3 regions of the Comamonas sp. GB3 AK4-5 genome follow, and region 3 is predicted to be linked to each of the others. Evidence: predicted binding sites of a transcription regulator. Region 3 holds the regulator's gene; each other region holds the start of a gene.
What was found. The regulator FNR, encoded in region 3, switches genes on or off when oxygen is low (the NO sensors DNR and NnrR bind a similar motif). The targets are predictions, from matches to a motif close to TTGATNNNNATCAA.
Positions count from the first base shown of each region.

Region 1: ACA027_RS02575 (PHA/PHB synthase family protein) is a predicted target of FNR. The motif match lies at 1,492-1,505, and genes of this name have one in related genera.
Region 2: ACA027_RS04565 (DUF3079 domain-containing protein) is a predicted target of FNR. The motif match lies at 1,216-1,229, and genes of this name have one in related genera.

Region 1 covers NZ_CP166730.1:579,401-582,679, reverse strand. The annotation lists gene ACA027_RS02580 (GMC family oxidoreductase) at 1-1,376, shown strand, start outside; gene ACA027_RS02575 (PHA/PHB synthase family protein) at 1,598-3,279, shown strand, end outside.
Region 2 covers NZ_CP166730.1:1,040,028-1,043,306, forward strand. The annotation lists gene ACA027_RS04560 (fimbrial protein) at 42-524, shown strand; gene ACA027_RS04565 (DUF3079 domain-containing protein) at 894-1,124, opposite strand; gene ACA027_RS04570 (aspartate ammonia-lyase) at 1,328-2,728, opposite strand; tRNA gene ACA027_RS04575 (tRNA-Met) at 3,248-3,279, opposite strand, start outside.
Region 3 covers NZ_CP166730.1:3,323,984-3,327,262, forward strand. The annotation lists gene hemN (oxygen-independent coproporphyrinogen III oxidase) at 1-1,376, opposite strand, end outside; gene fnr (fumarate/nitrate reduction transcriptional regulator Fnr) at 1,598-2,320, shown strand; gene ACA027_RS15055 (hypothetical protein) at 2,410-2,664, opposite strand; gene ACA027_RS15060 (DUF349 domain-containing protein) at 2,795-3,279, opposite strand, start outside.

The DNA.
Region 1 (3,279 bases), 2.3 Mb from region 3:
GTGGCTACCAGCCGCGGGGCAAGGTGCTGGGGGGCTCCAGCGCCATCAACGCCATGATCTACATCCGTGGCCGGCCTTCGGACTTTGACTTCTGGGAGGCCGAAGGCAATCCCGGCTGGGGCTGGAGCGATGTGCTGCCGTATTTTCTGCAGGCGGAAAGCAACAGCCGGGGCGCGGACCTGTGGCATGGCGACCAGGGCCCGCTGGCGGTCAACGATCTGCAGCAGCCCGACCCACTGAGCCTGCATTTTGTCCAGGCCGCCATCGAGGCCGGCCATGCACGCAATGCCGATTTCAACGGTCACAGTCTCGAAGGCGTGGGCCTGTACCAGGTGTTCCAGCGCGACGGTGCCCGCCGCAGTGCCTACCAGGCCTATGTGGCACCGCACCGGGGGCGGCCCAATCTGGAGGTGCGTACCGGCAGCCAGGTGTTGCGCATCATGTTGGACCAGGACCGCCGCGCCTGTGGTGTGGAGCTGTTGAGTGCGGGCCGGCGCGAGACGTTGCACTGCCGTCGCGAGGTGCTGCTGTGTGCCGGCGCGCTACAGTCTCCGCAGCTGCTGATGCTGTCTGGCATTGGCCCTGGGGCGCATTTGCAGGATATGGGCCTGCCGGTGCTCCATGACCTGCCAGGGGTGGGCGGCAATCTGCACGACCATCCCGATGTGACCGTGGTCCACAGCCTGCCGGGGTCGGCCTTGGGTGTGGGCGTGTCGCTGGCCGGGCTGGGGCGCATCGCCAAAGGGGTGTGGGAATGGCAGCAGCGGCGCAGCGGCATGCTGACCAGCAATCTGGCGGAGGCGGGCGGCTTTATCCGCAGCAGCCCCGGCGAGCCCGAGGCCGATTTGCAGCTGCACTTTCTGCCGGGCAAACAGGCCGACCATGGGCGGGGCAATGTCTGGGGCCATGGCTTTACCGGCCATGTCTGTGTGCTGCAACCGCAAAGCCGGGGCCTGCTGCGCCTGGCCAGCCCGGACCCCTTGGCAGCCCCCCTGATCGACCCGCAATTCCTCTCCCACCCGGACGATGCGGCCCGCCTGGTGCGGGGTGTGCAGCGGGTGCGGGAGATTCTGTCCCAGCCTGCGCTGGCCCAATGGGGAGGGCGGGAGCAGCCCGATCTGGCGCAGTTGCACACCGAGGACGCGCTGGAGCATTGGGTGCGCGAGCGGGCCGACACCATCTACCACCCCGTGGGCAGCTGCCGCATGGGCGTCGGCGCGCAGGATGTGGTGGACAGCCAGCTGCGTGTGCATGGGGTGCAGGGGCTGCGGGTGGTGGACGCCTCGGTCATGCCGCGCATCACCAGCGGCAATACCCAGGCACCGACAGTGATGATTGCCGAGCGCGCCGCTGCCTTGCTGCGCGGCGCGGACTGAAATTTTCACCAATGTGAGCGCTGGCTGTTGCTTGGGCGCTTGTGGTGAATATGTTGCATGCTGCGTTGCAGCAATTCGGACAAAGATGAGGCGCCACGCCGGCTTGCCGGCAGATTTGACTTGCATCAAGCCTGGTGTGGATGTGCTTGGTTTTCTCAGGGTTTTTGCCGAGAATGTACTGAGTGCATCCATTTGTAACCCCTATTGATAAAGGTCATTCCATGGAGAACACCACGCCTGCGACGCCGGCACCCGATCCCACCAAGCTGCTGGATGACCAGGTGCAATCCATGCTCAGCCGCGCCAATATGGGGCTGTCGCCAATTGCGCTGAGCCTGGCCGCTGCAGACTGGGCCATGCACCTGGCCTGCTCGCCCGGCAAGCAAATGGCTCTGGCACAAAAGGCGGCCGAGCTGTCGCGCCAAGCCGTGCAGCGCAGCCTGCACGCTGCCGACCCGGAGGCCACCGAGAAAGACTCCCGCTTCAAGGACCCAGCCTGGACGCAGTGGCCCTATGCCGCGCTGAAGGAAGGTTTCAAGGCCAGCGACAGCTGGTGGCGTGAGGCGGCCAAGGTGGACGGCATGACCCGCCACCACCGCCATATGGTGGACTTCTTTGCCCGCCAGTTCCTGGATGCCATGTCGCCCTCGAACTGGGCGGCCACCAACCCCGAAGTGCTGGCCAAGGCGCGTGAAACCCAGGGCGAAAGCCTGCGCAAGGGCTTCCAGCATTTCAGCCAGGACCTGCATGCACTGGCCAATGCCAAGGCCGACACCCCCAGCGAAGCGCTGGAGCCCCTGGAATTTGCCGTGGGCAAGGATGTGGCCTGCACGCCGGGCAAGGTGGTGTTCCGCAACCACCTGATCGAAATCATCCAGTACCTGCCGACCACGGCCAAGGTCCAGCCAGAGCCCGTGCTCATCGTGCCCTCGTGCATCATGAAGTACTACATCCTGGACCTGTCGCCCAAGAACTCCATGGTCAAGTACCTGGTGGAGCAGGGCCACACGGTGTGCATCATTTCCTGGCGCAACCCCGATGCCTCGGACCGTGACCTGAAGATGCAGGACTACCTGTCCAGCGGCGTGCTGGCAGCTATGGAGGCCGTCAAGGCCAGCACCGGCGCAGCGCGCATCCACACCGTGGGCTATTGCCTGGGCGGCACCTTCCTGGCGATTGCCGCCGCCACCCTGGGTCGCCTGGCGCGCAAAAAGGCCGATGCCTGGACGGCCAAGGAAAAAGCCCTGGTGCCTGCCAACCTGCCGGAGCTGGCTTCCGTCATCTTGCTGGCGGCGCAAACCGACTTCTCCGAACCTGGCGAGTTGGGCGTGTTCATCGATGACGAACAGCTCGAAGGCCTGCGCCGTTCCATGGCCAAGAAGGGCTATCTGTCCGGCCGCCAGATGGGGGGCTCCTTCCAGTTTCTGGCGTCCAAGGACCTGGTCTGGTCGCGCAACACCAGCCGCTACCTGCTGGGCGAGGAAGACAGCAGCTTCGACCTGATGAGCTGGAATGCCGACCAGACCCGCCTGCCCGCGCGCATGCACAGCGAATACCTGAGCTCGCTGTTCCTGAACAACGCCCTGGCCAACGGCCAGTACCGTTTTGCCGGCGCCACCGTGGCACTGATGGACATCAGCGCGCCCATGATGGTGGTGGGCACCACGCGCGACCATGTCTCGCCCTGGAAGTCGGTCTACAAAATCCACCTCCAGACCGACACGCACGTGACCTTTGTGCTGGCAGCCGGTGGTCATAACGCTGGTATCGTCTCCGAACCAGGCCGCCCACGCCGCAGCTACCAGATAGCCAGCGTCGAAGACGGCCAGGGCTGGACCGACCCCGACGACTGGGTGGCACAGGCACCGGTGGTACAGGGCTCCTGGTGGGAAGCCATGCACGC
Region 2 (3,279 bases), 2.3 Mb from region 3:
TTTTTGCAGCTGGCGTTCAAGCAGCTCCCGCAGTGGGTGCTATGGGTGCGATTTCTTTTGAGGGCAGCATCACCGTGGATGCCTGCCAGGTGAGCAGCGGCGGTGCAACCTCTTCGGGTGCAGACATGCTCGTGTCCATGGGGCCGCACTCGGCTGAGACCTTGGGCACGGAAGCCAATCCGGCGATTTCTGCCGGCAAGCTGAGCACCATTGCCAAGAACATCGATCTGAACGTCGAGTGCACCCAGGGCACCAAGGTTTCGCTCTCGTTGAAGCCTTCCAGGGTGGTGGGCAAGGGCGTTGGGGTGAATGGAACGGCACAGGGTGTGCAGATCATGCTGATGAACGGCAGCGATATCCTGGACTTCAGCCAGGGAGATACGGTGACCCTGGGGGCGACCTCGGGCAGCAACATCAGCATTCCGCTGAAGGCCTACTACACCCTGCAAGCTGGTAAGGCAACTTCGGATGCCAAGGCTGGCACGGCGAGTGCTCTGGTGGCCTACACCCTGTCCTACGAGTAACGCAGGTTGACCTTGGTGGAGTATTAAGCTGTTGCCAAGGTTGTATACAAGGCAAGCAATATTTATTGCTTGCCTCTATTTTTTGAAAATAAAATATTATTCAGTAAATTATTTTCAAAGGTTGATATTTTTATTTTTGGATTCAATGGGTTTTAAAATTTTTTCAATTCATACCTGATATCGAAAGGTGTTGATGAGTTGTAAAAACTCACCCGTTTGATATTTATGGTCAATGTCTTTTCGGAATTTCATAATCCGATTTGTGCATAGATACCGCAAGCCACAAGCATTTAAATGCGTTTTCCTATTTTCTATGCCCAGTCAGGATGCCGCTATAGACCCGCTACTGAATAAGTAGCGGGTTTTGCTTTATAGATGCGCGCAAGAGGGGGATTTGAGTGGAGAGCGCTCCGTGGGCTCCGGGTTGCCTGGGGGCTGGGTGCCGTCCATGGTCTGCCAATCGTCGCCCCACAGCTCGCTGGGGTGGGGTGTGCGGTCGGAGCCGTTGCCGCAGCGCAGGTCGGTGGCGGGGCAGTACAGGTCGCAGCCCCAGCACAGGCGCTCTGGATGGGCTGGGACTGCAGGGAATTTCTTGGCCATGGTGTCGCTCGTTGCATGGGAGGTATGCCCAGTCAGTATGCGGCAGTGCAGGAAGGGGCTGTCTGGGTCGTGGCGTGCATTCCGTCCTGGCTTGGCCTGCATCAAAAACAAAGCGCCCGAGCTGCGGGGCAGTTCGGGCGCTTGGTGGACTCCATTCTGCAAGTGGCCGCAGGATGGAGTGTGCAGGGTGTGTGAGCCGCCTTTTAGCTTGCGCTCAGTGCGCCAGGCATGGTCAGCTTGTCGGCCACCAGCAGTTGTTGCAGCTGGGCCTGGCTCATCACGCCCAGCTCTTCGGCGACCGCGCCGATGGACTTGCCGCTGGCGATGGCGGCCTTGGCGATCTGGGCGGACTTCTCGTAACCAATCAGCGGGTTCAGCGCGGTCACCAAGGTCACTGAGCTGGCGATGCGCTCGTCCAGCACGCGCTGGTTGGCGACGATGCCTTCCACGCAGTTGACTTGCAGCGTCTTGCAGGCATGGGCCAGGTGGTGCAGGCTTTTGTGCAGGGCCCAGGCCATCAGTGGCTCAAAGGCGTTGAGCTGCAGCTGACCGCCTTCGGCAGCCATGGTGATGGCCACGTCGTTGCCGATCACTTCAAAGCAAACCTGGTTCATCACTTCCGGGATCACCGGGTTGACCTTGCCGGGCATGATGGACGAGCCGGCCTGGCGTGCAGGCAGCTGGATGTCGCCCACACCGGCCTGGGGGCCGGAAGACAGCAAGCGCAGGTCGTTGCTGATCTTGGAGAGCTTGACGGCGATGCGCTTCAAAATGCCGGAGATGTCGGCAAACGCGCCGGTATCGCAGGTGGCGGCGATCATGTCGGCGGCCTTGACCACGGGCACGCCCGAGAATTCCGCCAGCTTGGGCACGACCACGTCGACATAGCCCACGGGGGCGTTCAGGCCGGTGCCGATGGCAGTGCCGCCCATATTGATGTCGCACATCAGCACGGCAGATTCGCGCAGGCGCTTCTCGTCATCGGCAATCATGGAGACAAAGGCGGTGAACTCCTGACCCAGGGTCATGGGCACGGCGTCCTGCAGCTGGGTGCGGCCGATTTTGAGTACATCCTTGAATTCCGTGGCCTTTTCCTGGAAGGCGCCACGCAGTGCTGCCAATGCGGCCAGCAGCTCCTGAATGCCAAACCAGGTGGCCAGCTTGACGGCCGTGGGGTAGGAGTCGTTGGTGGACTGGGAAGCGTTGACATGGTCGTTGGGGTGGATCACGTCATAGCGACCCTTGGCCAGACCCAGATGCTCCAGCGCACGGTTGGCGATCACCTCGTTGGCGTTCATATTGGTCGAGGTGCCGGCGCCGCCCTGGATCACGTCCACCACAAACTGCTCATGCAACTGGCCAGCGGCTAGGTCGTCGCAGGCCTTGGAGATGGCCTCGGTCTGCTGGGCGTTGATGGCGCCCATGGCCAGGTTGGCGTGGGCGGCAGCCTTTTTCACAAAGGCGTAGGCGCGGATCAGCTGGGGCATCTGTGCCACGCTGTGGCCGGTGATGGGAAAGTTCTCCACCGCACGGGCGGAGTGAACCCCCCAGTAGGCGTGGTCGGGGATGTCCTTGGAACCTAAAAAGTCGCTTTCTTGGCGCATGGTGAGCAATTGGCTGAAAAAAGAAAAAGGGGCAGACCCGGCGGCTGGGGCCGGGGGCCACGCGGGATGCGGGGTCCAGACGTGGCAAAGCCCGATTTGCAGGCACCAAAACGGTGCGTATCCAAGCCGGGCCGTTGGGCTGAATTATGCTCAAAACAAATGAGAAGCCAAATTTTGCTGCATATCGTTCGCAGTGTCGCACTATTTTGGTGCGATATTGTGTCTGAGTTTGACGTTGCAGAAAGCCGCGCTCAGCCGCATGGCGCAAGGCTTTGCGGCTTTGGAGGGGAAAAGCGGAAGGGGTTTGGGCGGCTTTTGTGCCCATGGGGCGATCTGGCGGCAGCGCTGTGCTTTCGCATGGCCTTGGTGGTCTTGTGGCTGCGCGGTGGGCAGAGTGCCTTGCAGTCAAGTCCCTCATGGCCTCCATGTCTTTGGAGGGCGGCGACGAGATGTGGACAAAAGGCGGTAAAAACAAAAAAGCCCACAGGATGTGGGCTTTTTTGCGGTGCATGCACCAATTGGTTGCGAGGGCTGGATTTGAACCAACGACC
Region 3 (3,279 bases):
ATCCGGGAAAACCGTGCCCGGGTCTTGCCAGCCTGCAAATGTCGGTCAAACACCATGGCCACTCCGCGCACAAAGAACCAGCCCTTGGAGGTCACGCGCACACCGTCGCTGCGAATCTCCACCAGACCTTGTTCTGCCTGCGGCTCCAGCAGCTCCAGCTCATTGGCAAAGTAGCTCTCGAAATTCAGCAGCCAGGCTTGGCTCATGGGCTCGAACAGCACCTCGCCCTGGCACATCAGCGCCATGATGACAGCGCGGCGCACCAGATCATCGCGGCTCAGTGCCAGACCGCGCACCACGGGCAGTTGCCCCTGGTCGAGGAAGTCGTAGTACTCCTCCAGCGTCTTGGCGTTCTGGCTGTACGTCACACCCACGCGGCCGATGGCCGACACACCCAGCGCGATCAGATCGCAATCCGGCTGCGTGCTGTAGCCCTGAAAGTTGCGGTGCAGCCGCCCCTGGCGCTTGGCGATGGCCAAGGCATCGTCCGGCAGCGCAAAGTGGTCCATGCCCACATAGACATAGCCGGCCTGCATAAAGGCATCAATGGACCGCGACAGCATGGACAGCTTGTCACCGGCTTGCGGCAGCTCTTCCGTCACGATGCGGCGCTGCGGCTTGAAGCGCTCGGGCAGATGGGCATAGGCATACAGCGCAATGCGATCAGGGCGCAAGGCAGCCACCTGCTCCAGCGTCCGGTCAAAAGACTCGGCCGTCTGGCGTGGCAACCCATAGATCAGGTCCACATTGATCGATTGAAAGCCGATGTCGCGTGCGGCCTGCACCAGCTCGAACACCTGCTCGGCAGGCTGCTCACGGTGCACGGCTTTTTGCACATCGGGATCGAAATCCTGCACACCAAAGCTCAGGCGGTTAAAGCCCAGGCGCGCCAGATGCAGCAGGCGCTCGCGTGTCACCGTGCGCGGGTCGATCTCGATCGAGTATTCCCCTACGGCCTCGAAGGAAAATTTCGCTCGAAGCATCGTCATCAGTTGCGACAACTCGCTGTCAGACAAGAACGTAGGCGTTCCGCCGCCAATGTGCAGCTGGCTGACGGCCTGCCCCTCACCGCAATGCGCCACCTGCAAAGCCACCTCTTTTTCCAGGTACTGCAGATAGGTGTGCGCACGCTCATGGTGCTTGGTGATGATCTTGTTGCAAGCGCAGTAGTAGCACAGCGATGCGCAAAACGGCACATGCACGTACAGCGACATGGGCAGCGCCTTGGCGGCCGAGTTGAGTTTGCGTTGCTGCAAGGCCAACTCGTAATCTCCAGGGCCAAAGGCTTCGATAAATCGGTCAGCTGTGGGATAGGAGGTATAACGGGGCCCAGGCACGTCATACCGACGAAGTAGCTCTGGCGTTACAGCAGTCATTGTGTGAATTCCTTGTGTGCTGGCTGCACTGTGCCCCAAGCAAGAAATGTCACACTTGACACTCATCAAGATACAAGCAAACTACACCTGCGACAATTTGATTCAAATCATTCGAGCCTTCCCTCCACTTTTCTGCTTCGATCCCCCTCGCCCCACATTCCGATAATCCTTCAGCATTACGTCCGATGGCCCGTTCCGCGGGATCCCAAGGCGTCATTACCATGACCCCCCCCCCCATCAAAGTTACCTGCTCCAATTGCAACCTGCGCGAACTGTGCATGCCCAGCGGCCTCAATGAGCAGCAGCTGCAACGTATTGATGAAATTGTGGCGACCCGCCGCAAAGTAAAGCGTGGAAGCACCCTGTTTCGCAATGGCGAGGCCTTCACCTCGCTCTATGCCATCCGTACCGGCTTCTTCAAGACCTGCGTGGCCACGGAAGATGGCCGCGATCAAGTCACCGGCTTCCAAATGGCAGGCGAGATCATTGGCCTGGATGGCATCGTGCACGACCACCACACCTGTGATGCCGTGGCACTGGAAGACGCCGAAGTCTGCGTGATGCCTTTCGATCGCCTGGAAGATCTCTCACGCGAAGTCACGGCACTGCAGTCCCATGTGCACAAGGTGATGAGCCGCGAAATCGTGCGCGAGCATGGCGTGATGCTGCTGCTCGGCAGCATGCGCGCAGAGGAGCGCCTGGCCGCCTTTGTGCTGAACCTGGTGCAGCGCCTGCATGCCCGCGGCTTTTCCTCGTCCGAGCTGGTGCTGCGCATGACGCGCGAAGAAATCGGCAGCTACCTGGGGTTGAAGCTGGAAACCGTCAGCCGCACCTTCTCCAAGTTCGTCGAAGAAGGCCTGGTCGAAGTCAAGCAGCGCCATGTGCGCATCCTCGACACCGAAGGCCTCAAGCGCATCGTCAACAGCCAGCACGAGTGCGCATGATCCACAGCCCACGGCAGCTGATGCCGTGCGCGCCCTATTGAAAAAGCCTCCGTACGGAGGCTTTTTTTCATGGTGGCATCTGCACCACATCAGGCGGATGCGGACGCCGCGTCGTTGATCTCCCGGGGCGAAAGCGCCAGCAAACAGGTCATCGCCGAAGCCATGATGGTGATGCCCCAGAACACAAAGAAAGCGGCGGTACAGACACCCAAGCGCGACGTCTCGGCACAGGCTGAGAACCGAGGCAGATCCAGTGGATCGACAAAGGCGAAGACCAACATCTCCATCACCCCGGCGGCCAGAAAGGCCGGCCAAACAATCCACATCCAGCGACGCAACAGCATGGGACTCTCCTTGTTGAGGGATACGCACTGCCATTGTCCCCAAGCTGGGCGCGGGCGCTCTAGCAGATACCCTAAACATAAAAAAAGCCTGCATTGCTGCAGGCTTTTGAAGGTCAGCGTCTAAACGACCTTATTTGCTGCCACGCAGCAAGGCCTTGAGCGCGCTTTGCAGACGCTGGGCATCGCTGTCACTGCGGGCAGCGGCCAGCACGGCGGCCACATCCTGCTCCCAGGTGGTGCGGGGGTCAGCGGCCTTGCGGTTGGTCAGCAGCTGCAGCTGCAGAGCGCGGCGGGCAGACAGTTGGTCGGCCGGCGTGGGAACATCGGCCGCCATTTCCAGGCGCAGCAGCGACTGGGCAGCATCGCCCTGGGCAGCACCCGACACAGCAGCCTGCCAGCTGTTGCGCGTCGCATTGCTGAGCTTGCCCAGCTCTTGGGCAGCGGGCAGCAAAGCCGCATCGCGCTGGCCCCAGGCATCCATCAGTTGGGTCAAGGCTTCACCGTGGGCCTGGGCCGTCAGCTTGCGCAGCGCAAACTGGGCGTGGTCCATGGCTTCGCGCTGTGCACGGAAAGCCGCATCACCCAGGCGTGGGCCACGGGGCGTACGGTCGGGGC